One region of the Pantoea sp. X-Soil-TKNS-1207 genome, then DNA from elsewhere that is predicted to be linked to it. Evidence: predicted binding sites of a transcription regulator. Region 1 holds the regulator's gene; each other region holds the start of a gene.
What was found. Region 1 encodes sigma-54, which starts transcription at its own class of promoters, with help from an activator protein. Its sites were predicted from a motif close to GTTGGCACANNTTTCGCTNT; they were not measured.
Positions count from the first base shown of each region.

Region 2: the regulator sigma-54 is predicted to act here: its motif matches at 2,428-2,447, upstream of glnA (glutamate--ammonia ligase).
Region 3: the regulator sigma-54 is predicted to act here: its motif matches at 4,999-5,018, upstream of AC6I8V_RS12520 (branched-chain amino acid ABC transporter substrate-binding protein).
Region 4: the regulator sigma-54 is predicted to act here: its motif matches at 1,867-1,886, upstream of AC6I8V_RS04210 (gamma-glutamyltransferase family protein).

Region 1 covers NZ_AP035958.1:546,968-554,813, reverse strand. The annotation lists gene AC6I8V_RS02445 (calcium/sodium antiporter) at 1-303, shown strand, start outside; gene kdsD (arabinose-5-phosphate isomerase KdsD) at 321-1,301, shown strand; gene kdsC (3-deoxy-manno-octulosonate-8-phosphatase KdsC) at 1,315-1,881, shown strand; gene lptC (LPS export ABC transporter periplasmic protein LptC) at 1,878-2,456, shown strand; gene lptA (lipopolysaccharide ABC transporter substrate-binding protein LptA) at 2,425-2,979, shown strand; gene lptB (LPS export ABC transporter ATP-binding protein) at 2,985-3,710, shown strand; gene rpoN (RNA polymerase factor sigma-54) at 3,759-5,192, shown strand; gene hpf (ribosome hibernation promoting factor) at 5,214-5,501, shown strand; gene ptsN (PTS IIA-like nitrogen regulatory protein PtsN) at 5,673-6,155, shown strand; gene rapZ (RNase adapter RapZ) at 6,208-7,062, shown strand; gene npr (PTS phosphocarrier protein NPr) at 7,059-7,331, shown strand; gene mtgA (monofunctional biosynthetic peptidoglycan transglycosylase) at 7,337-7,846, opposite strand, start outside.
Region 2 covers NZ_AP035958.1:4,281,893-4,289,738, forward strand. The annotation lists gene yihX (glucose-1-phosphatase) at 1-91, opposite strand, end outside; gene typA (ribosome-dependent GTPase TypA) at 335-2,155, opposite strand; gene glnA (glutamate--ammonia ligase) at 2,594-4,003, shown strand; gene glnL (nitrogen regulation protein NR(II)) at 4,143-5,192, shown strand; gene glnG (nitrogen regulation protein NR(I)) at 5,200-6,609, shown strand; gene AC6I8V_RS19995 (YshB family small membrane protein) at 6,711-6,836, shown strand; gene hemN (oxygen-independent coproporphyrinogen III oxidase) at 6,868-7,846, opposite strand, start outside.
Region 3 covers NZ_AP035958.1:2,656,869-2,664,714, reverse strand. The annotation lists gene AC6I8V_RS12540 (carbohydrate kinase family protein) at 1-539, shown strand, start outside; gene AC6I8V_RS12535 (response regulator) at 476-1,222, opposite strand; gene AC6I8V_RS12530 (NCS2 family permease) at 1,660-2,958, shown strand; gene AC6I8V_RS12525 (AMP nucleosidase) at 3,341-4,795, opposite strand; gene AC6I8V_RS12520 (branched-chain amino acid ABC transporter substrate-binding protein) at 5,130-6,245, shown strand; gene AC6I8V_RS12515 (ABC transporter permease subunit) at 6,328-7,242, shown strand; gene livM (high-affinity branched-chain amino acid ABC transporter permease LivM) at 7,253-7,846, shown strand, end outside.
Region 4 covers NZ_AP035958.1:935,933-943,778, reverse strand. The annotation lists gene AC6I8V_RS04220 (transporter substrate-binding domain-containing protein) at 1-766, opposite strand, end outside; gene hpxU (MurR/RpiR family transcriptional regulator HpxU) at 959-1,798, opposite strand; gene AC6I8V_RS04210 (gamma-glutamyltransferase family protein) at 1,920-3,506, shown strand; gene hpxX (oxalurate catabolism protein HpxX) at 3,518-3,703, shown strand; gene AC6I8V_RS04200 (AtzE family amidohydrolase) at 3,700-5,097, shown strand; gene hpxZ (oxalurate catabolism protein HpxZ) at 5,100-5,483, shown strand; gene puuE (allantoinase PuuE) at 5,573-6,532, opposite strand; gene hpxA (allantoin racemase) at 6,567-7,298, opposite strand; gene AC6I8V_RS04180 (GntR family transcriptional regulator) at 7,295-7,846, opposite strand, start outside.

The DNA of each region.
Region 1 (7,846 bases):
GCCACCGTTATCGCTGGCGCGATGAAAGGCGAGGATGATATCGCCATCGGCAATCTGATTGGCGCCAACATTTTTAACCTGGCAATTGTGTTGGGTCTGCCCGCGTTGATTCATCCGGGCAGCATTGATCCCCATGCTTTTGCGCGTGATTACTGGGTAATGCTCGGCGTCAGCGTGCTGTTCGCCCTGCTGTGCCTGCAACGCAGCCGCCGTATTGGCCGGGCGGCAGGCGCGCTGTTGTTAGTTGGATTTATCCTGTGGGTGTGCTGGCTGTGGCTTAGCCCCATGTTTATCGCAAGTTAATAAAGGACAGACTGACCATGTCACATCAGCAACCGGAATTTGACTTTCAGCAGGCAGGCAAAGCGGTGCTGCGCATCGAACGTGAGGGGCTGGAGCAGCTCGATCAATATATCAACGACGACTTCTCGCACGCCTGCAGAATGATCTTTGCCTGCCGGGGTAAAGTGGTGGTGATGGGGATGGGCAAATCGGGCCATATTGGCAAGAAAATGGCGGCAACCTTTGCCAGCACCGGGACGCCTTCGTTCTTTGTTCATCCTGCTGAAGCCAGTCACGGCGATCTGGGTATGGTCAGTACCAATGATGTGGTGATCGCCATTTCCAACAGCGGCGAGTCAAACGAAATCCTTGCGCTGGTCCCGGTACTGAAACGACAGAAAGTACAGCTGATCTGTATCACCAGCCGCGCCGAAAGCGCCATGGGCCGGGCGGCGGACGTGCATCTGTGCGTAAAAGTTCCGCAGGAAGCCTGCCCGCTTGGCCTGGCGCCCACCACCAGCACCACGGCGACGCTGGTGATGGGCGATGCGCTGGCCGTCGCGTTACTCGAAGCACGCGGCTTTACGCCGGAAGATTTCGCCCTGTCCCATCCAGGCGGCGCGCTGGGTCGTAAACTGTTGCTGCATGTCAGCGACATCATGCACAGCGGCAATGAGATCCCCCACGTATCGCGTGATGCCTCACTGCGCGACGCTTTGCTTGAGATCACCCGTAAAAATCTTGGCCTGACGGTGATCGTCGACGATTTGATGAAAATCGAAGGTATTTTTACTGATGGTGACTTGCGTCGCGTATTTGATATGGGCATCGATTTTCAGTCAGCCAGCATCCAGGATGTGATGACGCGCGGCGGTATCCGCGTTCGCCCGAATATGCTGGCGGTGGATGCCCTTAATCTGATGCAAAACAAAAACATTACCGCAGTGCTGGTGGCCGATGACGATCGCCTGCTCGGTGTGGTACATATGCATGACATGCTGCGCGCCGGCGTGGTCTGAACAGGAAAAGAATATGAGTGTTGAAACGGCTGCGGTGGAAACCTGCTATGGTCCGGTAAGCGCAGAAGTAATGGCGCGCGCGGCACAGATTCGTCTGCTGATTTGTGATGTTGATGGTGTGATGTCGGATGGCCTGATTTATATGGGCAACAGCGGCGAGGAACTGAAAGCCTTCAACGTGCGCGATGGCTATGGCATTCGTTGCCTGCTGACCTCCGGCATTGAAGTCGCTATTATTACCGGCCGCAATGCTAAATTGATGGAAGATCGCTGCAAAACCCTCGGCATTACGCATCTTTACCAGGGACAATCGGATAAGCTTTTGGCCTGGCGGGAACTCCTGGATAAACTGTCATTATCAGCCGAACAGGTCGCGTATATCGGCGACGATCTTATCGACTGGCCGGTGATGGCGCGCGTGGGTCTGAGCGTTGCCGTTGCCGATGCACACCCGATTCTGCTGCCGCGCGCGCATTATGTCACCCGCATTGCCGGTGGACGCGGCGCGGTCCGTGAACTGTGCGATTTGATCTTAATGGCGCAGAACAAATTTGAGGATGCCAAAGGGCAATCAGTATGAGTAAAAGCAGGCGTTGGATAACGCTGATTCTGGCCTTAATCGCTCTGGTGCTGATTGGCTGGAATCTTACCAACCAGGATGAAAGCAAAACGCCGGTGGCAACCAACGAGCAGGAGCCAACCTATACCAGCGAAAAATCAAACACCGTGGTGTACAACCCACAGGGTGCGCTGGCCTATAAACTGATTTCGGATAAAGTGACCTACTTTGATGCCGATGAACTGAGCTGGTTCGATAATCCGGTGATGACAACTTACGACGTGAACAAAGTCCCGACCTGGTCTGTTCGCTCCGATAAGGCAAAGCTCACCAAAGATCGTATGCTTTATCTTTACGGCCACGTTGAAGTGAACACGCTGACGCAGGATTCGGAGCTGCAACGCATCAAAACCGATAATGCGGTGGTGAATCTTGTTACTCAGGATGTCACGTCGGACGATCAGGTCACCCTTTATGGCCGCAGTTTTAACTCTACCGGCATGAAGATGCGCGGCAACTTACGGACAAAAAATGCCGAGTTGATTGAAAAGGTCAAATCCTCATATGAAATCCAAAATGCACAAAAACAGCCTTAAGTTACTGCTGGTCAGCGCCCTGTTAGCAACCAGCCTTCCTGCGCTGGCGTTGACGGGAGACTCGGACAAACCCGTTAATATTGATTCCGCCAATCAGGCACTGGATCTGCAAGGTAATGTCGCCACCTTTACCGGCAATGTCATCGTTACTCAGGGTTCCATCAAAATCACCGCTGACAAAGTGGTGGTAACCCGTCCTGGTGGCGACAGCAAAAAAACCATTGTCGATGCCTGGGGCAATCCCGCCACCTTCTATCAAATGCAGGACAACGGTAAGCCGGTGCAGGGTCATGCCGCCAAGCTACACTACGAGCTGGCTAATGACTTCGTTGAGCTGACCGGCAACGCCTACATTGAGCAGCTGGATAGCAACATCAAAGGCGATCGCATCACCTATCTGGTGAAAGAGCAGAAAATGCAGGCCTACAGTCAGGGCCAGAACAAACGCGTGACCACCGTGCTGGTGCCGTCGCAGTTGCAGGATAAAAACGGTTCGTCCCAGAGCCAAAAAAAGAGTAACTGATTTCTATGGCCACACTGATCGCTGAAAACCTGGCGAAAGCCTACAAAGGCCGCCGCGTGGTAGAAGACGTTAGCCTGCAGGTTAAATCCGGCGAGATCGTCGGCCTGCTGGGTCCAAACGGGGCCGGTAAAACCACCACCTTCTACATGGTGGTGGGCATTGTGCCGCGCGATGCCGGCCGTATCGTGATTGACGATGAAGACATCAGCATTCTGCCGCTGCATGCCCGTGCACGCCGTGGCATTGGTTATCTGCCACAGGAAGCGTCGATCTTCCGCCGTCTGAGCGTCTATGACAACCTGATGGCGGTACTGCAAATCCGTGAAGATCTCACCGAGGAGCAGCGTCAGGATCGCGCCAACGAGCTGATGGAAGAGTTTCACATTGAGCACCTGCGCGACAGCATGGGCCAGGCGCTCTCCGGCGGTGAACGCCGTCGTGTGGAAATTGCCCGTGCACTGGCCGCCAACCCCAAATTCATCCTGCTGGATGAGCCTTTTGCTGGTGTGGACCCCATCTCCGTTATTGATATCAAAAAAATCATTGAGCATCTGCGCGATAGCGGGCTGGGCGTTCTGATCACCGACCACAACGTGCGCGAAACCCTTGCCGTTTGTGAACGCGCTTACATCGTCAGCCAGGGGCATTTGATCGCTCACGGCACGCCCGATGAAATACTTGCAGATGAGCAGGTTAAGCGTGTTTATTTGGGCGAAGAGTTCAGACTCTGATAAGGTGTCGTAACACCCGACGTTTGCTTAGGAAATTCAATCCGGATTATGAAGCAAGGTTTGCAACTCAGGCTCAGCCAACAGCTGGCGATGACACCCCAGTTGCAGCAAGCAATCCGCTTGCTGCAACTCTCTACGCTTGAACTCCAGCAGGAATTACAGCTTGCGCTGGAAAGCAATCCGCTGCTTGAACAATCAGATGTACATGAAGAAGTAGACGCTCGCGAATATCAGGAAAATGAAGCGCTCGACACCCGTGAAGCGCTTGAGCAAAAGGACATGCCGGAAGAACTGCCGCTCGATGCGACCTGGGATGAGATCTACACCGCCGGGACGCCTTCCGGGACCGGCACGGATTATCAGGATGATGAACTGCCGGTATATCAGGGGGAAACGACACAGTCGCTCCAGGATTACCTGATGTGGCAGGTTGAACTGACCCCTTTCACCGATACCGACCGCGCCATTGCCACGTCGATTGTCGATGCCATCGACGACACCGGTTATCTCACCGTCACGGTTCAGGATATTTGCGACAGCATCGGCGATGAAGAACTGACGCTGGAAGAAGTTGAAGCGGTGCTGAAACGCGTACAGCGTTTCGATCCAGTGGGTGTTGGCGCACGCGATCTGCGCGACTGTCTGCTGGTGCAGCTGTCGCAATATGCGGCCGAGACCCCGATGCTGGCTGAGGCGCGCTTAATCGTCAGCGAGCATCTCGACCTGCTGGCTAATCACGATTTCCGCAGCCTGATGCGTGTGACGCGTCTGAAAGAAGACGTGCTGAAAGACGCGATGTTGCTGATTCAGTCACTCGATCCACGTCCGGGACAGTCGGTTAACACCAGCGAACCCGAATATGTCATCCCCGATGTGCTGGTACGTAAAATCGGGATACGCTGGACGGTGGAACTGAATGCCGATAGCGTGCCACGACTCAAAATCAATCAGCATTATGCGGCCATGGGCGGTGCGGCGCGTAATGACAGTGACAGCCAGTTTATCCGCAGTAATTTACAGGAAGCCAAGTGGCTAATTAAGAGCCTGGAGAGCCGCAACGACACGCTGCTGAAAGTGACACGTTGTATCGTCGAGCAGCAGCAGGCGTTTTTTGAGCAGGGTGAGGAGTACATGCGTCCAATGGTGCTGGCGGATATCGCTCAGGCCGTGGATATGCATGAATCCACCATTTCCCGCGTTACCACGCAGAAGTATTTACACAGTCCGCGTGGCATTTTTGAACTGAAATATTTTTTCTCCAGCCATGTTAATACCGAAGGTGGCGGCGAAGCCTCATCAACGGCGATTCGTGCACTGGTGAAAAAATTGATCTCTGCGGAAAACCCCGCAAAACCCTTGAGCGACAGCAAACTGACCTCCATGTTATCTGAACAGGGCATCATGGTGGCCCGCCGTACGGTTGCTAAGTATCGCGAGTCTTTGTCCATCCCGCCCTCGAATCAGCGCAAGCAGCTGGTTTGAACGTATTGAGAAGGAAGACCTATGCAGATAAACCTTACCGGACTGAATGTTGAGATTACCGAACCGCTGCGCGAGTTTGTAAATAGCAAATTTGCCAAACTGGAACACTATTTTGATCGTATCAATCAGGTCTATATTGTTCTGAAAGTGGAGAAGGTAACGCAGATTGCTGATGCAACGTTACATGTGAACGGTGGAGAGTTGCATGCGACATCGGAAGCGGAAGACATGTACGCGGCCATTGACGGATTGATCGATAAGCTCGCCCGTCAATTGACTAAACATAAAGACAAACTGAAAAAACACTAACCTTCACGCTTGCAGGGTGCTGACCGGTTCGGCACTCAGAGCACAGAATGGGGCGGGCTGACCGCCCCGTTTTGTCATCTGCGCAAGCGCCAACAGGAGACTGCATTTTTCCCGACATCGGGGTAAAGTGGGTGATCCTCGCGGCTATGTGAACTCGCAAGTGAAACGATGATGAACAACGATCTGACACTGGAATTGAGCTCGGTCCTCACGCTGGACTGCACCCGCAGCGGCGTACACTGCCAGAGTAAAAAACGTGCGCTGGAAATTATCAGCGAGCTGGCAGCGAAGCAGCTCAATCTGCCTCACCAGACGCTTTTCGAAGCAATCCTCACCCGTGAACGCATGGGCAGTACCGGTATTGGCAACGGCATTGCCATTCCACATGGCAAGCTGGAGGAAGATACTCTGCGCGCCGTAGGCGTGTTTATCAGCCTCGATCAGCCGATCGCCTTTGATGCGGTCGACAATCAACCGGTAGACCTGCTGTTTGCGCTATTGGTGCCGGCAGACCAGTGCAAAACCCATCTTCATACGCTATCGCTGGTGGCAAAACGCCTGGCGGATAAAACAGTCTGCCGTCGTCTGCGCGCCGCGCAGAGCGATGAAGAACTGTATGCCATTATCACAGAAGCTCAGGAAGACCATCCTTAAGCGAGAGACACTTTTACCGGCCTAAGTGCCGGTTTAAAACGGGAGAAATGTGATGGTGCTGATGATCGTCAGCGGTCGGTCAGGCTCAGGAAAATCAGTCGCGTTACGTGCACTTGAGGACATGGGTTTTTACTGTGTTGATAACCTGCCAGTAGTGCTATTGCCGGAACTGGCCAATACGTTAACCGAACGCAATATCTCTGCCGCCGTCAGCATTGACGTGCGCAACATGCCCGAATCGCCGGAGATTTTTGAAACTGCTCTCAATAATCTGCCGGACTCCTTTTCGCCGCAGTTGCTGTTTCTCGATGCCGATCGCAATACCCTGATTCGCCGCTACAGCGACACCCGTCGCCTGCATCCGCTATCCAGTAAAAACCTGTCACTGGAGAGCGCAATCGATGAAGAGAGCGATCTGCTGGAGCCGCTGCGCTCGCGTGCCGATCTGATCATCGACACCTCTGAAATGTCAGTGCATGAGCTGGCTGAAATGCTGCGCACGCGCCTGCTGGGCAAACGTGAGCGCGAGCTGACCATGGTGTTTGAATCCTTTGGCTTCAAACATGGCATTCCGATTGATGCCGATTACGTCTTCGACGTGCGTTTTCTGCCCAACCCGCACTGGGATCCTAAACTGCGCCCCATGACCGGTCTCGATCGTCCGGTTGCGGCCTTTCTCGATCGGCATACCGAGGTGCATAACTTTATCTACCAGACACGCAGCTATCTTGAGCTGTGGCTGCCGATGCTGGAGACCAATAACCGCAGCTATCTCACCGTAGCAATCGGTTGTACCGGTGGTAAGCACCGTTCGGTGTACATCGCCGAACAGCTGGCCGACTACTTCCGCTCGCGTGGTAAAAATGTGCAGTCCCGTCATCGCACCCTGGAAAAACGCAAATCATGACCGTGAAGCAAACCGTTGAGATTCGTAACAAGCTGGGTATGCACGCGCGCCCGGCCATGAAGTTGTTTGAACTGGTGCAGAGTTTCGACGCTGAAGTGCTGCTGCGTAATGAAGCGGGTACGGAAGCCGAAGCCAGCAGCGTCATTGCGCTGCTGATGCTTGATTCAGCCAAAGGCGGTCATATTGAGATTGAAGCCAGCGGCCCGGAAGAGACCCAGGCGCTGGCGGCGGTGATCGAGTTATTTGAAGCGGGCTTCGATGAAGACTGACGGCTTCAGTGCAATTTGTAGCGGTTAAGAAAACCTTCCCCGCCCAGTTGACGCATCTGGCGCAAAATCCACTGCTGGCGCTGACGAATGTAGCCTGAGGGTGCGTCGGCGCGGAAACGAATCGGATTGGGCAGCACCGCCGCCAGCAATGCCGCTTCTGACATCGTCAGACGGCTGGCGGGTTTGTGAAAATAACGCTGCGACGCCTCTTCCACACCAAACACCCCGTCGCCAAATTCGGCGATATTCAGATAAACCGTCAGAATCCGTCGCTTCGTCCACACGGTTTCAATCCCCACCGTCAGCCCGGCTTCCAGCCCTTTACGCATCCAGCTGCGTCCGTCCCACAGGAACAGGTTCTTCGCGGTTTGCTGCGACAGCGTGGAAGCGCCGCGCATCCGTTCATCGCCATCATTATCCAGCACCGACTGAATGGCCTGAACGTCAAATCCCCAGTGAACCGGGAACTTCTGATCTTCGGAAGCGATAACCGCCAGCGCCATCCACGGCGAGAT
Region 2 (7,846 bases), 590 kb from region 1:
GCGGCACCCGCCCCAGGTCACTCCAGACACCCAGCACACGGTTAAAATCAATATCAACAATCACATTGCCTAAATCAAAGATGTAGAGCATGACGCCTCCTTTATATTCCCTGGATCATTCACTCTAGCGGCAAATGTGGAGGCTGAACAGGCGGCGCGGCGCTGATTTCCGCGATCTGGAAGCGTGCGCACCCTTCACCTTCCCCGCCTGGCGGCGGTTGAGCGACGAAAACATTACCTGACGTTATCAGATTACTTCCCAGCGGAGCGCAGCGGCTTTCGGCCATAAAAAAAGCCCCGCATAGCGGGGCTTCTTCAATACGTTCGTTATCGCTTAGTCTTTACCGCCGCGAGACGCACGCTTACGGTCGTTCTCGGTCAGGTGACGTTTACGAATACGGACTGACTGTGGAGTCACTTCTACCAGTTCGTCGTCATCGATAAACTCGATAGCCTGCTCCAGCGTCATCTTCTGCGGTGGAACCAGAGTGGTCGCTTCATCAGTACCTGACGCACGCATGTTGGTCAGTTTCTTACCGGTCAGGCAGTTTACAGTCAGGTCGTTAGAACGGCTGTGAATACCGATGATCTGACCTTCGTAAACTTCTGCACCGTGACCCAGGAACAGCTTACCGCGATCTTGCAGACCGAACAGGGCGAAGGCTACCGCTTTACCCTGACCGTTGGAGATCAGCACGCCGTTCTGACGCTGGCCCACTTCGCCCGGACGCACGTCGTCGTAGTGGCTGAAGGTGGAGTACAGCAGACCCGTACCCGAGGTCATGGTCATAAATTCGTTACGGAAGCCGATCAGGCCACGGCTTGGGATCACGTAGTCGAGACGTACGCGGCCTTTGCCATCCGGATCCATGTTTTTCAGGTCGCCTTTACGCTCACCCATCGCCTGCATCACAGAACCCTGATGGGTTTCTTCGATGTCGAGGGTCACGTTTTCAAACGGCTCCTGCTTACGGCCTTCGAATTCACGGAAGATAACTTTCGGACGGGATACCGCCAGTTCGTAACCTTCACGACGCATGTTTTCGATCAGAACGGACAGGTGCAGCTCGCCACGACCGGAAACGCGGAACGCGTCAGCATCTGCGGTTTCTTCCACACGCAGCGCAACGTTGTGTACCAGCTCTTTGTTCAGACGCTCCAGAATCTGGCGCGACGTAACGTACTTACCTTCTTTACCGCAGAACGGCGAGGTATTTACGTTAAAGAACATGGTTACCGTCGGCTCATCAACGCTCAGGGCTGGCAGCGCTTCCACATTCTGCGTGTCGCAGATGGTGTCAGAGATGTTCAGCTCACCCAGACCGGTGATTGCAATGATGTCGCCAGCTTCAGCCAGGTCAGTTTCGATACGTTCCAGACCGAGGTGGCCCAGCACTTTACCGACTTTCGCGTTGCGGGTTTTGCCTTCGCTATCGATGACAGTAACCTGCTGGTTCGGCTTCACTTTACCGCGTTTAATACGGCCGATGCCGATAACGCCCAGGTAGTTGTTGTAGTCCAGCTGAGAGATCTGCATCTGCAGCGGAGCTTCAACTTCAACCAGCGGCGGAGAAACGTGGTCAACAATCGCCTGATACAGCGGGGTCATGTCGTCTGCCATGTCGGTGTGATCCAGACCGGCGATACCATTCAGCGCTGAGGCGTAAATGATCGGGAAGTCCAGCTGCTCGTCAGTCGCATCGAGATTAACGAACAGGTCAAATACCTGATCAACCACCCAATCCGGACGTGCGCCTGGACGGTCGATTTTGTTGATCACCACAATCGGCTTCAGGCCGTGGGCGAACGCTTTTTTGGTCACGAAGCGGGTTTGCGGCATCGGGCCATCCATCGCATCGACAACCAACAGCACCGAGTCCACCATGGACATCACGCGCTCAACTTCACCACCGAAGTCGGCGTGTCCCGGGGTATCAACGATGTTGATACGGTAATCATTCCATTTGATTGCGGTGTTTTTCGCGAGGATGGTAATCCCACGCTCTTTCTCCAAATCGTTGGAGTCCATCACACGCTCAGTCGCTTCGGTACGGGCGTCGAAAGTACCGGACTGTTGCAGCAGTTTATCAACCAGGGTGGTCTTACCATGGTCAACGTGCGCGATGATGGCGATGTTACGCAAATTTTCGATCACAGCTTTGCCTCAGGCATTATAGAAATAACGCGGTATTGTACACGGATTAAGCGGAAGACTGAACACGATCACAGATTTCGCCTAAAGTTTCTTAGAGTGCTGGTTTTTAGCACCAATTGCGGTGCATTAATCTGCACTGCAATGGCATTTTGCACCGAAATGGTGCCTAAATATGCTTACAAGGCACCATTTCGGTGCACCGCTTCCATCCTGGTGCAGCCACCGACTCACGACAGGGCGCATTACAGCGCGATTTTACCCACACTTTAAAAGTTGGCACAGAATTCGCTTTAGTATACCTAAGCGAAAACGACAGTTGCACAACGGTTGAAGAGCTTGCCGAGATCTTTGGTTAGGAGATGTCAGAATCCATGGCACATTCCAGGCAACTAAGTTCTCTCACCACGACGACAATGACAATTTCCAGGAGAGTTGAGTATGTCCGCTGAACACGTTCTCTCGATGATGAACGAGCACGAAGTTAAGTTTGTTGACCTGCGTTTTACCGATACCAAAGGTAAAGAACAGCACGTTACTATCCCTGCTCATCAGGTTAACGCTGACTTCTTCGAAGAAGGCAAAATGTTCGATGGCTCCTCCATCGGTGGCTGGAAAGGCATTAACGAATCAGACATGGTGCTGATGCCGGACGCAACCACTGCCGTTCTGGATCCGTTCTTCGAAGACCCGACGCTGATCATCCGTTGTGACATCCTTGAGCCAGGCACCATGCAGGGCTACGATCGCGACCCGCGTTCCATCGCAAAGCGCGCTGAAGATTTCCTGCGTTCATCTGGCATCGCTGATACCGTACTGTTTGGACCTGAGCCGGAATTCTTCCTGTTCGATGACATCCGTTTCGGTTCTTCTACTTCAGGTTCACACGTTGCTATCGACGATATCGAAGCAGCATGGAACACCGGTAAAGAATACGAAGGCGGTAACAAAGGTCACCGTCCGGGTATCAAAGGCGGTTACTTCCCGGTTCCTCCGGTTGACTCAGCTCAGGACATCCGTTCTGCCATGTGTCTGACCATGGAACAGATGGGTCTGGTGGTTGAAGCTCATCACCACGAAGTAGCAACTGCTGGTCAGAACGAAGTGGCTACCCGCTTCAACACCATGACCAAAAAAGCTGACGAAATTCAGATCTACAAATACGTTGTTCACAACGTTGCTCACGCTTACGGCAAAACTGCAACCTTCATGCCGAAGCCGATGTTCGGTGACAACGGTTCAGGTATGCACTGCCACATGTCTCTGTCTAAAGGCGGCGTGAACCTGTTCTCTGGCGACAAATACGGCGGCCTGTCTGAAACTGCTCTGTTCTACATCGGCGGTATCATCAAGCACGCTAAAGCCATCAACGCCCTGGCAAACCCGACCACCAACTCCTACAAGCGTCTGGTCCCAGGCTATGAAGCTCCGGTAATGCTGGCTTACTCTGCCCGTAACCGTTCTGCTTCAATCCGTATCCCGGTTGTTGCCAGCCCGAAAGCGCGTCGTATCGAAGCACGCTTCCCGGACCCGGCTGCTAACCCGTACCTGGCATTCACCGCTCTGCTGATGGCTGGCCTCGACGGCATCATCAACAAGATCCACCCGGGCGATGCTATGGACAAAAACCTGTATGACCTGCCGCCGGAAGAAGAAGCTGAGATTCCAAAAGTAGCGGGTTCTCTGGAAGAAGCGCTGAACTGCCTGAACGAAGACCGCGAGTTCCTGACCCGTGGTGGCGTGTTCACTGACGACGCTATCGACGCTTACATCGAACTGCGTAAGTCTGAAAACGACCGCGTTCGCATGACGCCGCACCCGGTAGAGTTCGAGCTGTACTACAGCGTTTAATTTCCAGAAGATTTTTTGTTGCCGTGGAAACTTTCAGCCCATCTTCGGATGGGCTTTTTTCACCACGAATTCATCGTTCATATGACGGGTTTTACGCCCAAAGACTATAATGCACTAAATTAGTGCAGAGGAACGCTGTATGGCAACTGGCACGCTGCCCGATGCGGGGCAGATTCTCAACTCCCTGATTAACAGTATTTTGCTGGTTGATGACGATCTTGTTATTCACTACGCCAATCCAGCGGCGCAGCAATTACTGGCTCAAAGTTCACGAAAATTATTCGGCACGCCGTTACCAGAATTAACGGGCTATTTTTCGCTGAATATTGAGGTGATGCGCGAGAGTCTAGAGGCTGGCCAGGGCTTTACGGACAGCGAAGTGACCTTAGTGGTTGATGGCCGCGCGCATATTATGTCGCTCACGGCACAGCGTCTGCCCGATGGCTTTCTCCTGCTGGAAATGGCGCCGATGGATAATCAGCGACGTCTCAGTCAGGAACAGATTCAGCATGCTCAGCAGGTCGCCGCCCGCGATTTGGTACGTGGTCTGGCTCACGAAATTAAAAATCCGCTGGGAGGTTTACGTGGCGCCGCGCAGTTATTATCCCGCGCCCTGCCCGACCCTTCGCTGAATGAATATACCAAGGTAATTATTGAGCAAGCCGATCGCCTGAGAAATCTGGTGGATCGTTTACTTGGCCCGCAGCAGCCCGGTTTGCATGTAACCCAAAGCATCCATCAGGTGGCTGAGCGCGTGGTCAATCTGGTGTCGATGGAGTTGCCGGATAACGTTTCGCTGGTGCGTGATTACGACCCCAGCCTGCCGGAATTGCCACACGACCCGGATCAAATTGAGCAGGTTCTGCTGAATGTAGTACGCAACGCGCTTCAGGCGTTGGGTGAAGAAGGCGGCACAATTATTATCCGCACCCGCACGGCGTTCCAGCTGACGCTGCATGGTGTGCGATATCGCCTGGTGGCACGCATTGATATCGAAGATGACGGCCCAGGCATTCCGGCTCAACTGCAGGATACGCTGTTCTATCCGATGGTGAGCGGGCGCGAAGGCGGCACCGGTTTAGGTCTGTCGATTGCCCGCAGTCTGATCGATCAGCATTCGGGAAAAATAGAATTTAACAGTTGGCCTGGTCACACCGAATTCTCGGTTTACCTGCCTATTCGCCAGTGAGGTTTCTATGCAACGAGGGATAGTCTGGATCGTCGATGACGATAGCTCCATCCGCTGGGTGCTTGAACGTGCGCTCACTGGAGCCGGTTTGAGCTGTGCAACCTTTGACAGCGGTAACGAAGTGCTGGAAGCGCTTTCGACCAAAACCCCAGATGTTTTATTGTCAGATATTCGCATGCCGGGCATGGATGGGTTGGCGCTGCTGAAGCAAATTAAACAACGTCATCCCATGCTGCCGGTCATCATTATGACGGCACACTCCGATCTGGATGCCGCCGTTAGCGCTTATCAGCAGGGGGCATTTGATTACCTGCCGAAGCCGTTCGATATCGATGAAGCGGTGGCGCTGGTTGAACGCGCTATCAGCCATTATCAGGAACAGCAGCAGCCGCGCAATCAGCCGGTGAGCGGCCCGACCACCGATATCATCGGTGAAGCGCCCGCGATGCAGGACGTTTTCCGCATTATTGGCCGTCTGTCGCGCTCATCCATCAGCGTGCTGATCAACGGTGAATCCGGCACCGGTAAAGAACTGGTGGCACATGCCCTGCATCGCCACAGCCCGCGTGCCAAAGCGCCGTTTATCGCCCTGAATATGGCGGCAATCCCGAAAGACCTGATTGAGTCCGAACTGTTTGGCCACGAGAAAGGCGCGTTTACCGGCGCTAATCAGATTCGCCAGGGACGTTTTGAGCAGGCCGATGGCGGAACGCTGTTCCTCGATGAGATTGGCGATATGCCGCTCGACGTGCAGACACGCCTGCTGCGTGTGCTGGCTGATGGTCAGTTCTATCGTGTTGGCGGCTATGCGCCGGTCAAAGTGGATGTCCGTATCATTGCGGCGACCCACCAGAACCTGGAAATGCGCGTGCAGGAAGGCAAGTTCCGTGAAGATCTGTTTCATCGTCTGAACGTGATTCGTGTGCATCTGCCGCCGCTGCGTGAGCGCCGTGAAGACATTCCGCGTCTGGCGCGCTACTTCTTACAGGTTGCTGCGCGTGAACTGGGCGTGGAAGCGAAGATCCTGCACCCGGAAACCGAAGCGGCGCTGACGCGTCTGCACTGGTCAGGGAACGTGCGCCAGCTGGAAAACACCTGTCGCTGGTTGACGGTGATGGCGGCGGGCCAGGAAGTGTTGATTCAGGATCTGCCAGCAGAACTGTTCGAATCCAGCACCCCGGAAAGCCCGGTGCAGTCGCTGCCGGATAGCTGGGCCACGCTGCTGGCGCAATGGGCGGATCGCGCGCTGCGTTCCGGTCATCAAAACCTGTTGTCAGAAGCCCAGCCGGAGATGGAGCGCACGCTGCTCACCACGGCTTTGCGTCATACCCAGGGCCATAAACAGGAAGCGGCACGCTTGCTCGGTTGGGGTCGCAATACCCTGACGCGCAAACTGAAAGAGCTGGGAATGGAGTAAAAGTGTAAAAAGGCTGTTTGTTGCACAATTTTTACGCTTGCCCCATCTGTACAGACCGGTGCCGTTCAGTATCATACGGGCGGCAATCGGGAGAAGAGAACATGTTCCAGTCAGTCATCCAGATGATCACGCACAATGTCGCGGCGATCGGCAGCGCGGCCAGCCATTCACCGCAGGCCGCCATTGCAGCCGTGCTGTGCGCCATCACAGTGAGTCTGTTCAGTTAACAGAAAGGGAGCGCTACGCTCCCTTTCTTGTTTATATCACCCGCGAAAACTGCTGCTGTCGCGCCTTCTGCCGCAGATACGCATCAAAGCACATACAGATATTACGAATCAGCAAACGGCCAATCCCGGTAACGGTTAAACCGTGCGCATCCTGCTCCAGCAGACCATCGGCCACCAGCGGTGCCAGCAACGCCAAATCCTCAGCAAATCGGCTGTTAAATTCGATAGGCCATTGCGCCTCAACGGCTGCGTAGTCGAGCGCGAAGTTGCAGATCAGCGCCTTGATGACATCGCGGCGCAGGCAATCATCGTCACTCAGCGTCAAACCGCGCCACAGCGCGTTGCCCTGGGTTTCCACACTGGCGTACCAGGTTTTCAGCTCTTTGTGGTTCTGCGCGTAGCTGTCGCCAATCATGCTAATTGCCGAGACTCCCAGGCCAAGCAGATCCGTTTCCCCCTGGGTGGTGTATCCCTGGAAATTACGGTGCAGCTTACCGGCACGCTGGGCTACCGCCAGCTCATCGTCCGGGCGCGCGAAGTGGTCCATGCCAATAAACTGATAACCTTCGCCGGTTAAGGTGGCGATAGTCTGTTGCAGAATCGCCAGCTTTTGCCTCGCGCTGGGCAGCTCATCTTCTTTGATTTTGCGCTGCGCCGCGAATAGCGCGGGCAGATGCGCGTAGTTGAAGACGCTAAGACGGTCAGGATTGAGGGCGATAACGCGTTGCAGCGTGAAAGCGAAGCTCTCCGGCGTTTGCAGCGGCAGGCCGTAGATAAGATCGATGCTGACCGAGCGGAAGCCCTGCTCGCGTGCGCGCTGCACCAGCGCAAAGATCATCGCCTCGTCCTGCACGCGATTAACCTTCTCCTGCACCGCTTTGTTGAAATCCTGCACCCCCATGCTAAGGCGGTTGAAGCCCAGCGCGCGCAGGTGATCGATCATCTCCAGCTCGATTTCCCGCGGATCGACCTCGATCGACATTTCCACATCATCGGCAAGAGTAAAATGG
Region 3 (7,846 bases), 2.1 Mb from region 1:
TGACCTCGCTCGATCTGGTGTCGCGCGCCGGGGAGTACCGATCGCTGGTGGTGCCGTCGCTGCGCTGGCTCGACTATCTGGTGATTAACGAGCTGGAAGCGCAATCGCTGACCGGCGTCAGTCTGCGCACCGCGCAGGGCATCGCCGCGCCCGCTGCCTTTGCCCAGGCCGCCGCCTGGCTGGGGCAGCAGGGGGTGCGTCGGCGCGTGGTGATCCATGCGCCTGAGGGGGCGTGGGGGCAGGAGGTGAACGGCGAGGGGGGCTGGCAACCGGCATGGCAGCTGACGGCGGAGGAGATTGTTGGCAGCGTTGGTGCAGGCGATGCTTTCTGTGCCGGGGTGCTGTATGCCAGCCATCAGGGCTGGAGCATGAGCGAGACGCTAAAGCTGGCGCATACCTGCGCCTGTTTTAATCTTCATGCGGCTAACGCGCTGGACGGCACCCGGCCACTGACCGAGATGCAGCGCTGGATGGATCAGGCGATTTGCGTGACGTGCGCCGCTGAAGCCGGGCGCATCACATCGGCGGAGAAGACATAACCGAGGCCGCGGATGGTGCGGATCAGGCTCGGCTGGTGCGGGTTCATCTCTATTTTGCGTCGTAGTCGCATGATCAGCACATCAATGGTGCGATCAAAGACATCGAGGGTTTCACTGTGGGTCAGCTCCAGCAGCTGGTCGCGCGTCAGCACTTTGCGCGCATGGCCCACCAGCGCCCGCAGCAAGGCATATTCCCCCTGGGTTAAGGGGACGCTTTCGCGCTGCGGATTAAACAGCTGGCAGCGCGCTTCATCCAGCCGCCAGCCGTTAAACTGCCAGCCATCATCCTGCGCGCTTTCCGGTTGTGCCAGCCGTCCGCAACGGCGCAGGGCCGCGCGCGCCCTGGCCACCACCACGCGGGGATTAAAGGGTTTGGCGATATAATCATCCGCCCCCATCTCCAGCCCGACCACCATATCCGCTTCCGATCCCATACCGGTGAGCATAATTACCAGCAGCTCGGGACGCTGTCGTTGCATCTGTTGCAGCACCAGCAGGCCGTTGGTGTCGGGTAGCATCATATCCAGCATCACCAGCGAGATTTCCGGGTGCGCCGCCAGCAGCGCCAGCGCCTCTTTGCCCTGATGGCAGCTGAATACGGTAAACACATGTTCACTCAACACATCGTGCAGTAGTTCGCATACGGCACGATCGTCATCCACCACCAGAATCGCGGGCTTCATTCGCTGCCTCTTTTGTTACGAAAGGGTTAAACGAGAGTGTATACCGACGGTTTTTACCTGCTACATCAGGCAGCAGAAACGTGAGCAGCATCGCCAGGCAGAATGTGAAAGCGTGCGTTACCGCAATCTTTTTTTGCAGCGCAGCTGACCAATGGGAAAACGATTGCGCACTCCCGGTGCAATGCACCATAATCGCGCCTCGTTCTGGTTCAGAATATTCCTGGTTACGGCGCGATTGAGAACGTAATCGATTGCGTAGCGTAATGGCATAGCAATTGCTATGAGGACAGGGGGGAAGGGAGTCTGTATACCAACCAGAGCACCGGATTGATGGCAGAGCATGCAGCCGTCAGCCCTTTTCCCGCAACAATAACGCGCATGCAAACCCCATTGGCAAGAGAACGCACGTCAGTGACGTCTCCCCATCACGAGAGATGATGATGTTAGAAAAACTATTCAAGCTAAAAGCGCACAACACAACGGTCCGCACCGAAGTTATCGCGGGCATTACCACCTTCCTGGCAATGGCATACATTCTGTTTGTTAACCCGAGCATCCTCGGTGCGACCGGCATGGATAAAGGCGCGGTTTTCGTTGCCACCTGTCTGGCGGCGGCGATTGGCTGCGTGCTGATGGGCCTGATCGCCAACTACCCGATTGCGCTGGCACCGGGTATGGGTCTCAACGCCTTCTTTACTTATACCGTCGTGCTGCATATGGGTTACACCTGGCAAATCGCGCTGGGCGCGGTGTTCCTGTCGGCCTGTATCTTCTTTGCGCTGTCGGTGTTCAAAATCCGTGAGTGGATTATCGCCAGCATTCCGTTGCCGCTGCGCGCCGGGATTGCCGCGGGTATCGGCCTGTTCCTTGCGCTGATCGCGCTGGAAGGCGCGGGTATCGTGGTGGATAACCCGGCGACGCTGGTGGGATTGGGTGATCTGACCAAACCGGGTCCGCTGCTGGCGCTGCTCGGCTTTGTCATCATCGTGGTACTGGAAGCGCGTCGCGTGACCGGTGCGGTGCTGATCGGCATTCTGATCGTGACCTTTATTTCAATGGGTATTGGCCTGACGCCATTTGGTGGCGTGTTCTCTGCACCGCCGTCTATCGCGCCGACCTTTATGCATCTGGATATCGCCGGTGCCTTTAACGTGGGTCTGGTGAGCGTGATCTTCGCCTTCCTGTTTGTTGACGTGTTCGACAACACCGGTACCCTGCTGGGCGTGACCAAGCGTGCGGGCCTGGCGGACGAGTTTGGCAACGTGCCGAAGATGGGCCGTGCGCTGATCGCCGACAGTGCGGCTGCGCTGTTTGGTTCGCTGCTGGGTACCTCAACCACCACCAGCTACGTGGAATCGGCGGCAGGCGTCAGCGCCGGTGGCCGTACCGGTCTGACCGCGATTGTGGTGGCGATTCTGTTCCTGCTGAGCCTGTTCTTCTCGCCGCTGGCGGGCAGCGTACCGGTTTATGCCACCGCGCCTGCGCTGCTGTTTGTGGCGGTACTGATGGCATCTGGCCTGGCGGAGATTGACTGGAAAGATATCACCACCGCTGCGCCGGTTACCGTGACCGCGCTGACCATGCCGCTGACTTACTCAATTGCTAACGGTATCGCGTTTGGGTTTATTACCTGGACGGTGGTGAAGTTGCTGAGCGGTCGTACCAAAGAGGTGAATGCGGCGCTGATTATTATGTCGATTCTGTTTGTGATTAAGCTGGGCTGGTTGAGCGCGTAAACAGGTCGGCATAAATGCCGACCCTACGGCGGTTGCCATTGATATTCGGGATAGGTTGCAGGGTGCGCATTAATGCGCACCGGCAAGCCAGGTCGGCATAAATGCCGACCCTACGGCGGTTGCCATTGATATTCGGGATAGGTTGCAGGGTGCGCATTGATGCGCACCGGCAAGCCAGGTCGGCATAAATGCCGACCCTACGGTGGTTGCCATTGATATCCGGGATAGGTTGCAGGGTGCGCATTGATGCGCACCGGCAAGCCAGGTCGGCATAAATGCCGACCCTACGGTGGTTGCCATTGATATTCGGGATAGGTTGTAGGGTGCGCATTAATGCGCACCGGGAAGCCAGGTCGGCATAGACGCCGACCTGCACCGAACCTTACCTGAACGGCGGTTCGTTAAAGGTACGCAGCTTGCGGGAATGCAGCTTATCACCCTCGGCCCGCAGCAACTCCACCGCACAAATCCCAATCTGTAAATGCTCCGATATCGCCCCTTCATAGAAGCGATTCGCCTGTCCTGGCAGCTTAATCTCGCCGTGCAACGGCTTATCCGACACGCATAGCAGGGTGCCGTACGGCACGCGGAAACGGTAGCCCTGCGCCGCGATGGTGGCGCTTTCCATATCCACCGCTACCGCGCGGCTTAGGTTGAAGCGCAACGCCGAGGCGGAGTAACGCAGCTCCCAGTTGCGGTCATCGGTCGTGACTACGGTGCCGGTGCGCAGACGCTGCTTCACTTCTTCGCCCGGCATACCGCTTACCGCTTTGGTGGCGTCGTACAGCGCGCGCTGCACCTCGGCGATGCTGGGGATCGGGATATCCGGCGGCAGTACGCTGTCCAGTACATGGTCGTCACGCAGATACGCATGGGCCAGCACGTAATCGCCAATGGTCTGGCTTTCGCGTAGGCCGCCGCAGTGACCAATCATCAGCCAGGCGTGCGGGCGCACCACCGCCAGATGGTCGCAGATGGTTTTGGCGTTGGAGGGACCCACACCAATATTCACCAGCGTAATGCCCCGGCGATTCGGTGAGGTCAGATGCCAGGCGGGCATCTGGTGCTTCTTCCACGCCAGATCCGACATCATTGCGGTCGGGTCCTGCGTATCTTTAGTGATTACCACGTCACCGGCGCAGGCGAGGCTGTCGTACGGCGTGTTCGGGTCCTGCACCTGCTCAATTGCCCAGCGCACAAACTCATCCACATAGCGGGTGTAGTTGGTAAACAACACAAACGGCTGGAAATGCTCGACGGCGGTGCCGGTGTAGTGGCGCAGACGTGCCAGCGAGAAGTCCGTGCGCAGCGCGTCGAAGTGCGACAGCGGAAACAGCGCGTCGGCGTTGAACAGGCCATCGGCGGTTTCATCACCGATCTGCGACAGCTCGGTCGTCGGGAAGTGGCGCGCAATGCTGGCGCTCATGGAACGATCGAGCGACAGATCGGAGCCATCAATCACGTAAGGATAGGGGATCTCCTGCTGGGACGGGCCCACCTCAATCACCACCTCGTACTCTTTCTCAATCATCTGTAGCTGCTCGCTGAGATAGTGGCGCAGCAGTGCCGGACGGGTAATGGTGGTGCTGTAGCTGCCGGTATGGGTAAAGCGGCCCCAGGCGCGAGTGCGGTTCTGCTGTGGGCCTTCTCCGGCCCAGGTCAGCCGCAGTTCCGGGTAAACAAATAAGCCCTGCTTACGTGCCGCGTCATCCGGCAGATGCCCCTGTTCGGTAAACTCACGAATCGCGGTGCGCAACGCTTCGACCGCGTTGTCGTACAGACGCTCCAGTTCATCCAGCGCCTGCTGGCTGCTAATGCCTTTCCGTTGTGTATTCATACATGCTCCCTCAGGAAAATGGGCCGATTTGGCTATAGCATAGCGGTTAAACCCCTCAGCACCATGAAGAATCTGTGATCGACCGCATTCTGCACCATCAGGGTGCTGGTGCGTCGCAAAACGCTGGCTATGGTTAAAGATCAGCAGCCGCGTTACTCCGCATTACGCGATGCCCGCGCAAAAACCTGTCACTAATGCTTACCTTTGGCGAGGTTTTTGCTTAATCGTTAACCGTGGCCCTGCTGGTCACGCACTGCACTCCGTTAAGTTTCAGAAATTGATTTCTCCCAGGCCGTGGTATGGCTCCGTTCCTGACCCGTTGAGGATTGAAAGCATGTCTTTGAAATTCATACAATTACCATTAAAGGTCGTGATTGCAGGTTGCCTGAGTGCGGCATTTTATGCGCAGGCAGACATTAAAATTGGCGTCGCCGGTCCGTTCTCCGGCCCCAACGCCACTTATGGCGCACAGTACTGGAAAGGTGCGAGCCAGGCCGCGGATGATATCAACGCGGCCGGTGGCATAAATGGCGAGAAAATTATCCTGGTGCAGGGGGATGACGCCTGTGAACCCAAGCAGGCGGTCGCGGTCGCCAACCGTCTGGTGGACCAGGACAAAGTGATGGCGGTGGTCGGCCACTTCTGCTCCTCCTCCACCATGCCCGCATCCGAAGTGTATGACGATGCCGGGGTACTGGCGATCACCCCCGGTTCCACCAACCCGCAAATCACCGAGCGCGGCATGAAAACCCTGTTCCGCATGTGCGGCCGGGATGACCAGCAAGGGGTGATTGCCGCCGACTACATCATCGACAAACTGAAGGCGAAACGGGTGGCGGTGATCCACGATAAAGACACCTACGGCCAGGGGCTGGCGGATGCCACCAAAGCGGCGCTGGAAAAACGCGGCGTCAACGAGGTGATGTATGAGGGCCTGTCGCGCGGTGAGAAAGATTTCAACGCGCTGGTCACCAAAATCGCATCGGTCAAACCGGACGTGGTCTACTTCGGCGGCTGCCACCCGGAAGCGGGTCCGCTGGTGCGTCAGATGCGTGAACAGGGCGTGAACGCCGCCTTCTTCTCCGGCGACTGTATCGTCACCGAAGATATGGTGACTGCGGCCGGTGGCCCGCAGTACACCAAAGGCGTCTACATGACCTTCGGCAATGACCCGCGTCAGATCCCGGATGGCAAAGCGGTGATCGCCAAATTCCGCGCCGGTGGTTTTGAGCCGGAAGGCTACACCCTGTATGCCTACGCCTCGATTCAGGCGCTGGCCGCTGCCTACAAAGCCGCAGGTAAAGACAATGCCAAAGCCAGCGCCTGGCTGAAGGCCAACAGCGTCGATACCGTGATGGGTAAAAAAGCCTGGGATCAGAAAGGCGATCTGAAAGTCTCGGATTACGTCGTCTATCAGTGGGACGACAAAGGCAAATACCACCAGCTGTAAGCTGACACGCGGCCCCGCCGCGCGCGGGGCCATTCGCGATTGGGCGCGAGGTTTGCGCTCCCTTTAAGCACGGGACTTGCATATGGACGCCTTCTTTCTCCAGCAGATGGTGAACGGCCTGACGCTGGGCGCGGTTTACGGACTGATTGCCATCGGCTACACCATGGTTTACGGCATTATCGGTATGATCAACTTCGCCCACGGCGAGGTCTATATGATCTCAGCCTATCTGTGCGCCATCGCCCTGGCGCTGCTGAGCTTCTTCGGCATTCACTCCTTTCCCCTGCTGATTTTCGGCACCCTGCTGTTTACCGTGGTGGTGACGGCGATCTACGGCTGGACCATTGAACGCATCGCCTATCGCCCGCTACGCAACTCCACGCGACTGGCCCCGCTGATTTCGGCGATTGGCATGTCGCTGATTTTGCAGAACTACGTTCAGATCAGCCAGGGACCGAATCAACAGGGCATCCCGACACTGATGAGCGGCGTGCTGCGCATGGAGATTGACGGCGGCGTGGTGCAAATCACCTGGACCAAGGTGTTTATCCTGATCGCCGCCTTCTGTGGCATGGCGCTGCTCACCTGGATCATTCAATACACCCGGCTTGGACGCATTTGCCGTGCGGTGCAGCAGGACCGGCGCATGGCGGCGATTCTCGGTATTAACACCGATAGGGTGATTTCGCTGGTGTTTATGATGGGCGCGGCGATGGCCGGGCTGGCCGGGGTGCTGGTGACCATGAACTACGGCACCTTTGATTTCTACATCGGCTTTATTATCGGCATTAAAGCCTTTACCGCCGCGGTGCTGGGCGGCATCGGTTCGCTGCCGGGGGCGATGCTCGGCGGCCTGCTGCTGGGGGTTGCCGAAGCCCAGTTCGCCGGTCTGGTGAACTCCGACTACAAAGACGTGTTCTCTTTTGCTCTGCTGGTGGTGATTTTGATCTTCCGACCCCAGGGGCTGCTGGGACGACCGCTGGTTGCCAAAGTGTGAGGACGCCAAAATGAATGCAATGACGCAAAGCATCGATGTGCGCCAGTCGCTGCTGGATTGTGTGATGGCCGGGCTGGTGGCGTTGGTGGTATTTGGTCCTATCGTCGGCGTAGTGCTGGATGGCTACAGTTTCCATCTGTCGCCGCTGCGCGTGGCGCTGCTGGTCGGGGTGGTGATGGCCGGGCGTCTGCTGCTCAGCCTGTTTCTGCAATCCGCCGCCGGACAGCGTTTCGCACGTAAGTTTGAGGGCGCGGATGATGGCGTCTACGTGCGCGAGCCGGGTTACCGTTCGCGTATGCGCTGGGTGCTGCCGCTGTTGCTGGTGGTGGCGCTGGCCTTTCCGTTTCTCACCAGCAAATACCTGCTGACGGTGGCGATACTCGGGCTGATTTATGTGCTGCTCGGCCTTGGGCTGAACATCGTGGTGGGCCTCGCCGGATTGCTGGATCTCGGTTATGTGGCGTTTTACGCCATCGGCGCCTACGGGCTGGCGCTCGGTTATGAATATCTCGGCCTGGGGTTCTGGAGCATGTTGCCGCTGGCGGCGCTGATGGCGGCCTTTGCCGGGGCGCTGCTGGGTTTTCCGGTGCTGCGGATGCACGGC
Region 4 (7,846 bases), 390 kb from region 1:
GCAGTGGCGCTTTCAGCCACTCTTCGGACAGCTTGTTCAGGGTGCCATCTTTAATGCCCTGCTCAATCAGCGCATTCACTTTGTCTTTCAGCGCTGGCTCGTTCTTCTTCAGACCGATAAAGCACGGCGAGTCTTTCAGCATAAACTGGGCAACCGGCGCTTTTTCCGGGTTCTGGCGCGCAATCGCCGCGACCACCAGGTTACCGGTGGCGACGTACTGCACCTGACCGGAGAGATAAGCCGACAGCGTGGTGTTGTTATCTTCATAACGTTTCACCTCGGCATCTTTCGGTGCCACATCGCTCAGGACCATGTCTTCTACCGCACCGCGCGTTACGCCGATGGATTTGCCACTCAGCGCGGCGGCATCTTTCACTTCTTCACCTTTCGGTCCAAACACGCCGAGGAAGAACGGGGCGTAGGCGCGGCTGAAGTCGATCACTTTTTCACGTTCGGCGTTTTTCCCCATGCTGGAGATCACCAGATCGACTTTGTCGGTTTGCAGATAAGGCACGCGGTTAGCACTGGAGACAGGCACCAGCTGCAACTTCAGTTTCAGCTGTTTTGCGAGGTACTTCGCCATGTCGATGTCGTAGCCCTGCGGCTGCAAATCGGTACCCACAGAACCGAACGGCGGGAAGTCCTGCGGCACAGCAATGCGGATAACGCCGCGTTTCTGGATATCCTGCAACTGATCGGCCATTGCGCTGCCGACCTGCGCCATCATCAATGCTGCACCCGCCACTGCCATCAACACTTTTTTCATTATGCACCCCGGTGAGATTATGTGAAACAAAAGATTCTTGATGAATCGTTCTGCAACTAATGTGCCAACCGCAACGAAAACGGCAGTTGGCCGATAAATCAGGGCGTCTGCTTTATCAGGGCGAAAAAAACGGGCGCAGCGCCCGTCACAGAATGCGATCAAAAAAGGTGCAAAGCACCAAAACGGTGCCCTTTAACGGTGTTCCAGCTCGTCAAGATGCTGGTAAAGGTCGGCGATCTGATGGATGCGCTGGCGTCCCTGCGACAACATTTCGTGCAGCAACGCGTTCGCCAGCAGGTTAATCAGGCTCATGGCGGAGGCGTAGCTGTCAAAGGCGGAGACGCTATCCAGCGGCGCGCACAGCTGCCAGCGCGCAAGGTTAATGATGCCCTGTGCCTGGGGTTCGCACAGCGCCAGCACCGGGATGTTGCTGAGTTGCAGCTGCTGCATCAGCGGGCGAATGATGCGCGGGCGGCGGCGAAACGCCATCACCACCACCACATCCTCCGGGGTAATATCCACCAGCTCCTCCCCCAGCGTCTGGCCGGGCTGCGGCAGCACATGCACCTGAGTACGCGCCTGCATCAGCTGCTGGCGCAGGTGCAGCGCCACCGGATAGGCGTTACGCATCCCAATGATAAACAAGCGTTTCGCCTGGGCCAGCGCCTGAATGACTTCGCCAAACTGCTGCGGATCGATGCTGTTGACCCACTGCGTCAGATTGGCCATCTCCTGCTTGTAATGGCGTGACAGCAGCGTGTTGCCCTGCACCGCATCACGGTTATCGGTCAACGGCATCCCGCTCTGGCGCAGCGTGCGCAGCTCATCGCGCATGTCTTTATATTTTTCGTAGCCCAGGTGCTTAAACAGACGGCTCACCGTGGCTTTCGACACGCCGCTCAGACGCGCCAGCTCGGCGCTGTTGTAGCTGATCAGATCATCGAAATGGTCAAAGACAAAATCGGCAATGCGCTGCTCTTGCGGCGACAGCTGCGGATAGTGGCTGCGGAGGCGTTCATCAAGCTGTTTCATCATTTATCCTGTAACTTTCGTTTCACCACAAGCTAGCATAAATCGATCCACAATGATGTCCGACCAAAACTGGAACAGCTCTTGCTACATCTTTCCCACGTACCCGAGAAAAGAGTTCACTATGATACAAAGCAATATGGCCCCGTTAGGCATGGCCGTAACTCCGCATCATCTCGCCAGTGAAAGCGCGTTAGCCGTGCTGCGTGAAGGTGGCAACGCCATTGAAGCCATGGTGGCTGCCGCCGCCACTATCGCCGTGGTTTATCCACATATGAACGGTTTGGGGGGCGATGGCTTCTGGCTGATCGTGCCGCCCAACGGCGATCCGGTCGCCATTGACGCCAGCGGTGCGGCTGGTTCGCTGGCGCATTTCGATTTCTATCCCGGCGCAACGAAAATTCCACATCGCGGACCGAAAGCGGCACTGACCGTGGCCGGTACCGTCAGCGGCTGGCAGGAAGCGCTGGCGTTCTCTGCCGAACTGGGCGCGACGCCGCTGCCGCTGCCACGCCTGCTGCGTGACGCCATCCGTTATGCCGCCGATGGCATTCCGGTCACGGCGTCCCAGTCGGCCGCTACCGCGGCCAAACGCCATGAACTCCAGCATCAGCCCGGTTTTGCCGCCACATTTTTACCCGATGGCGACGTGCCTGCCGCAGGCAGCCGCTTCACCCAACCCGCGCTGGCGAATACCCTCAGCCTGCTGAGCGAGCAGGGTCTGGCGAGTTTTTATCGCGGCGAACTGGCGCTCCACCTGGCGCGCGAAATGTCGGCGCTGGGGATGCCAATCACCCTCGAAGATTTGCAGCGTCAGCAGGCACGCCGCTGCACCCCGCTGCATCTCGCCCACAGCGAAGGCGATATCTGGAATATGACGCCGCCGACCCAGGGGCTGGTGTCGCTGGCGATTTTGGGCATTACCGATCGCCTGAATATGGCGGATGCCGATGAAGCGCAGACCGTGCACCGTATCGTTGAAGCCACCAAGAAAGCGTTCGCCCTGCGCGACCAGCATATTACCGATCCGCGTCATATCGACATTGATGTGCAGAGCCTGCTGGATGCCGAGCACCTCGCCGGTTTAGCGGCGCAGATTGATGATGACGCGGCGGCGCCGTGGGGTACCGGCAAAGGCCCAGGCGACACCGTGTGGATGGGGGTAATGGACAGCAGCGGACTAGCCGTCTCCTTTATCCAGAGCATTTATCATGAATTTGGCAGCGGCGTGGTGCTGCCGGGCACCGGCATTACCTGGCAGAACCGTGGCGCCGCCTTCAGCTTACAGCCGGGTCATCTGCTGGCGCTGGCGCCGGGTAAACAGCCGTTCCACACCCTTAACCCGGCGGCGGCGCGCCTGAAAGATGGCCGCACCCTGGTGTACGGCTCGATGGGCGGCGACGGTCAGCCACAAACCCAGGCAGCGATTTTTACCCGTCACGTAATTCAGGGACTGCCGCTGCAACAGGCGGTGAGCGCCCCGCGCTGGCTGCTGGGCCGCACCTGGGGACAGTCGTCCGATTCGCTCAAACTGGAAGCGCGCATCGCGCCGGAGACGGTACAGCAGCTGTGCGCCCTCGGCCATGAGGTGGAGCTACTCCCCGATTTTAGCGAGGTCGTCGGCCATGCTGGCGCCATCGTCCGTCATAACAACGGTATGCTGGAAGGGGCATTTGACCCGCGCAGCAACGGCAGCGCAGCCGGTTTCTAAGGAGATAACGCATGAGTACACAACCGGACTGGGCGGCCTATATCGCCCAGATGGAACAGATTCTGGCGCTGGAGCTGGATGAGGCGCGTCGCGCGGAGCTGCTGACGCAATTTAACCGTATCGCCGCGATGGCCGAACCGCTGATGGCCTTACCGCTCGACGATCGTCTGGAAGTGGCGGGAGTGTTTAAGCCATGAAACTTTCTGCGTTATCGATCACCGCGCTGCAACAGGCGCTGAGCAACGGCGATATCAGCGCGCGTGAGATTGCCGAACAGACATTAACCGCGATTGAGCAACACAACCCGGCGATCAACGCCTGGACCGAAGTCACCGGCCAGCGGATGCTGAAAGAGGCGGAGCAGCTGGATAGCCAGCGTCAGCGCGGCGAGACCCTGCCGTCGCTGGCGGGCATTCCTTATGCGGTGAAGAACCTGTTTGACGTCGCCGGGCACAGCACGCTGGCCGGTGCCAGCCTGTTCAGCGAACGCCCGGTGGCCCGAGAGGATGCCTGGGCGGTGAGCCGCCTGCGCCAGTCCGGCGCGCTGCTCTCCGGGATGCTGAATATGGATGCTTACGCGTACGGTTTTACCACCGAAAACACCCACTATGGCCCGACGCACAACCCGCGCGATCTCACGCGTATTGCGGGTGGCTCCTCAGGTGGCTCGGCGGCGGCGGTAGCGGCCGGGCTGGTGCATTTCTCGCTCGGCAGCGATACCAACGGTTCCATCCGCGTACCGGCATCGCTGTGCGGCATTTTCGGCCTGAAACCGACCTTTGGTCGCTTGTCGCGCAGCGGCAGCCATCCGTTTGTCGCCAGCCTCGATCATATCGGTCCGTTTGCCCGCTCGGTGGAAGATCTCAGCCTGGTGTACGACACCCTGCAAGGGGCTGACGCCAGCGATGCGTTTCAGGCCGATCAGACGGTGTCACCCGTCAGCGGCACGCTGTCGCGCGGGCTGGAGGGGCTGCGCTGCGGCGTGCTGGGCGGATTCTTCTCCACCTGGTGCGATGAGGATGCGCGCACCGCGCTGGCAGTGGTCGCCAAAGCCCTGTCGGCCAGCGATGAAGTGACCATGCCCAACGCCGAAATTGCGCGTTCGGCAGCCTTTATCCTCACCGCCGCCGAAGGGGGCAACCACTATCTGCCGAAACTGCGTGAGATGCCGGAGCAATTTGAACCGAACTCGCGCGAACGCCTGCTGGCGGGCGCGATGCTGCCCTCCGCCTGGTATGTGCAGGCCCAGCGTTTCCGTCGTCATTTCCAGCAGCAGGTCAGGCCGCTGTTTGACCAGTTTGATGTGCTGATCGCCCCGGCCACGCCCTGCTGCGCCACCACCATCGGCCAGGAAAACATCCGGATCAACGGCCAGGCGCTGCCGACGCGGGCCAGCATGGGGATGCTGACGCAGCCGATCTCCTTCCTCGGTCTGCCGGTGTGTACCGTACCGCTGCCCACTGCCAGCGGCTTGCCGATTGGTTTGCAGCTGATCGCCGCCCCGTTTAAAGAACACCTGGCACTGCGCGCCGCCTGGGCGCTGCAACAGCAAGGTCTGACTCTGCCGCAAACCACTCTGATGGACGCATAACCATGACGCCTGAACATATTGATCGCCCGGCGATTGTCGCCGAAGTCACCGCCGCGTTTTATCGCTACGAACAGGCGCTGGTCACCAATGACGTGACGGTGCTGGATGAGTTGTTCTGGCATGACAGCCGCACCGTGCGGCTGGGCGCCGGGGAGAATTTGTATGGTATTGAGGAGATCCGTGCGTTCCGCGCCGCGCGTCCCTCGGCCGGGCTGGATCGCGCCCTGCGCCATACGGTGATCACCACCTTTGGCGATGATTATGCCGTGTGCAGCACCGAATTTACCCGCGCAGGGACGGAGAAGATTGGTCGTCAGCAGCAGACCTGGGTGCGGCTGCCATGCGGCTGGCGCATCGTGGCGGCGCAGGTGAGTTTGATGATTTAACGTTGAGCCACGCAAAGCGTAGGGTCAGCATTTATGCTGACCTGGAAAGACCAGGTGCGCATAAATGCGCACCCTACGTGTCATTGCGATTACGCCACAGGAGCCGGATGCGTCTCCACCCAGTGTTCGGCGATTTGCTGGCGGGTGCATACCCACACCTGGTCATGCTGCTGGATATGATCAAGGAAACGCTGCAACGCACGGAATTTGCCCGGACGCCCCAGCAGACGGCAGTGCATACCCACCGACATCATCTTCGGCGCGGTTTCGCCCTCTTCATACAGCACATCAAAGGTATCGCGCAGATAGGTGAAGAACTGCTCGGCGGTGTTGAAGCCCTGCGGTGAGGCAAAGCGCATATCGTTACATTCCAGCGTGTAAGGAATGATCAGATGCGGTTTCACCGTACCATCCTGGCAGGTGACTTGCGTCCAGAACGGTAAATCATCGCCGTAATAATCACTGTCGTAGCTGAAGCCGCCCTGCTCCACCACCAGACGGCGGGTGTTCGGGCTGTCGCGGCCGGTGTACCAGCCGGTCGGGGCTTTGCCAAACAGATCGCGCAGCACATCCACCGCCTGCTGCATATGCTGGCGCTCGGTTTTCGCATCCATGCCCTGATAATGGATCCAGCGCCAGCCGTGGCTCACGACGTCGTAGTCGGCGGCTTTGATCGCCTCGACGATCTCCGGGTGACGCGCCAGCGCCATGGCTACGCCAAAAATAGTCAGCGGCAGCCCGCGTTTCTGAAATTCGTGGTGAATGCGCCAGAATCCGGCGCGCGAGCCGTACTCGTATAACGAGTCCATCGACATATGGCGATCGGCATAACTGGCCGCACCGATGATGTCGGAAAGAAACTGCTCGGAACCGGCATCGCCGTGCAGCACGTTGTTCTCAGCGCCCTCTTCATAATTGAGGACAAACTGCACCGCGACACGCGCCTTGCCGGGCCAGCGCGCATGTGGGGGGTTTCCGGCATAACCAATCAGGTCGCGCGGGTAGTTTTTGTTGAAGCTGTACTCTTTCTTTTCAGATACATCACTCATTCTGTAAATTCCTGTCGTAAACCTCAACCAGTGCTTAGTTTAGGTGCTGAAAGGCACCTGTGAGCGGTTTTTCGAGCGGGTAATCAAGATCGCCATGTTTGCTGGTGCCAAAGCCTAACGCCACCAGCGATTCCACCATTTTGACCGCCGCGCCAACGCCGTCGATCACCGGCAGACCGAGTTCCCGGGTCAGATCCTGAGCCAGCGTCGCCATACCGCCACAGCCCAGCACGATCGCACCGCTCGCGTCTTCCCGCTTCGCTTGTATACAACGCTGCCGCACTTTTTCCTGCGCCACCCCGCTGCCATCTTCTAACGCCAGTACCGGCAGATCGATAGCGTGTAATCCGGCGCAGTGATGGGTAAAACCGTATTGCTGCAACAGATGACGCGCGATAACCAGCGTGCGCGGCAGCGTGGTGACAATTGAAAAACGCGTCGCCAGCAGCGTGGCGGTGTGCATCGCCGCTTCCGCAATCCCCACCACCGGGCCGCTCGCCAGTTCACGGGCCGCCAGCAACCCCGGATCGCCAAAGCAGGCAATGACATGACCGCTGACGCCCTGCGCCTTGCCAAGCTTCACTTGCTCCAGCACGCCGATCGCCGCGATGGCTTCATCAAAATGGCCTTCAATCGAGGGCACGCCCTGGCTCGGGCATACCGCGAGAATCTCAGTACCGGGGGCCGCCGCCGCGCGTGCAGCCTGGCCGATGGTTGCGGTCATCGCCAGGCTGGTGTTGGGGTTGATGACCTGAATCAGGCTCATGACGGCGCTCCTTTACCGGCAAACAGCCGGGCAAAATCGGGAAGGGTTTCACCGCTGCGTTCAAAATGCAGGCTCGCGACAATATGCTCGAAGTGATGTTGCAAGGCAGCAGTCAGCGCAGGCAGATCTTTCTGCCGCAGCAGCTCCACCAGCCGATCGTGATGATCGCAACGGCAGCCGCGTTGCCAGGGCGCGCCCCAGGCGGCGATCACCAGCGAGGAACGCTGCGTCAGGCGCGTCACCATCTCGGCCAGCACCTGATTGCCGGAAATGGCCTGCAACTGAATATGAAACGCCGCCGACAGACGGATCGCCGCCGCGCCATCGTGCTGTTCATGCGCCTGCTGTTCTTCCGCAATCAGCCCCGCCAGCGCCGCCAGGTGCGGTGGCTGCACATGGGCCAGCACCGCAGGCAGGTTGGCGCACTCCAGCAAACTGCGGGTGGCGAAGATATCGCGCGCCTCTTCTACGCCAGGCGTGGCGACCTGTGCACCACGTCTGGGCGAGAGCGTGATCATTTGCACCGCGGCGAGGCGCTGGAGCACCTT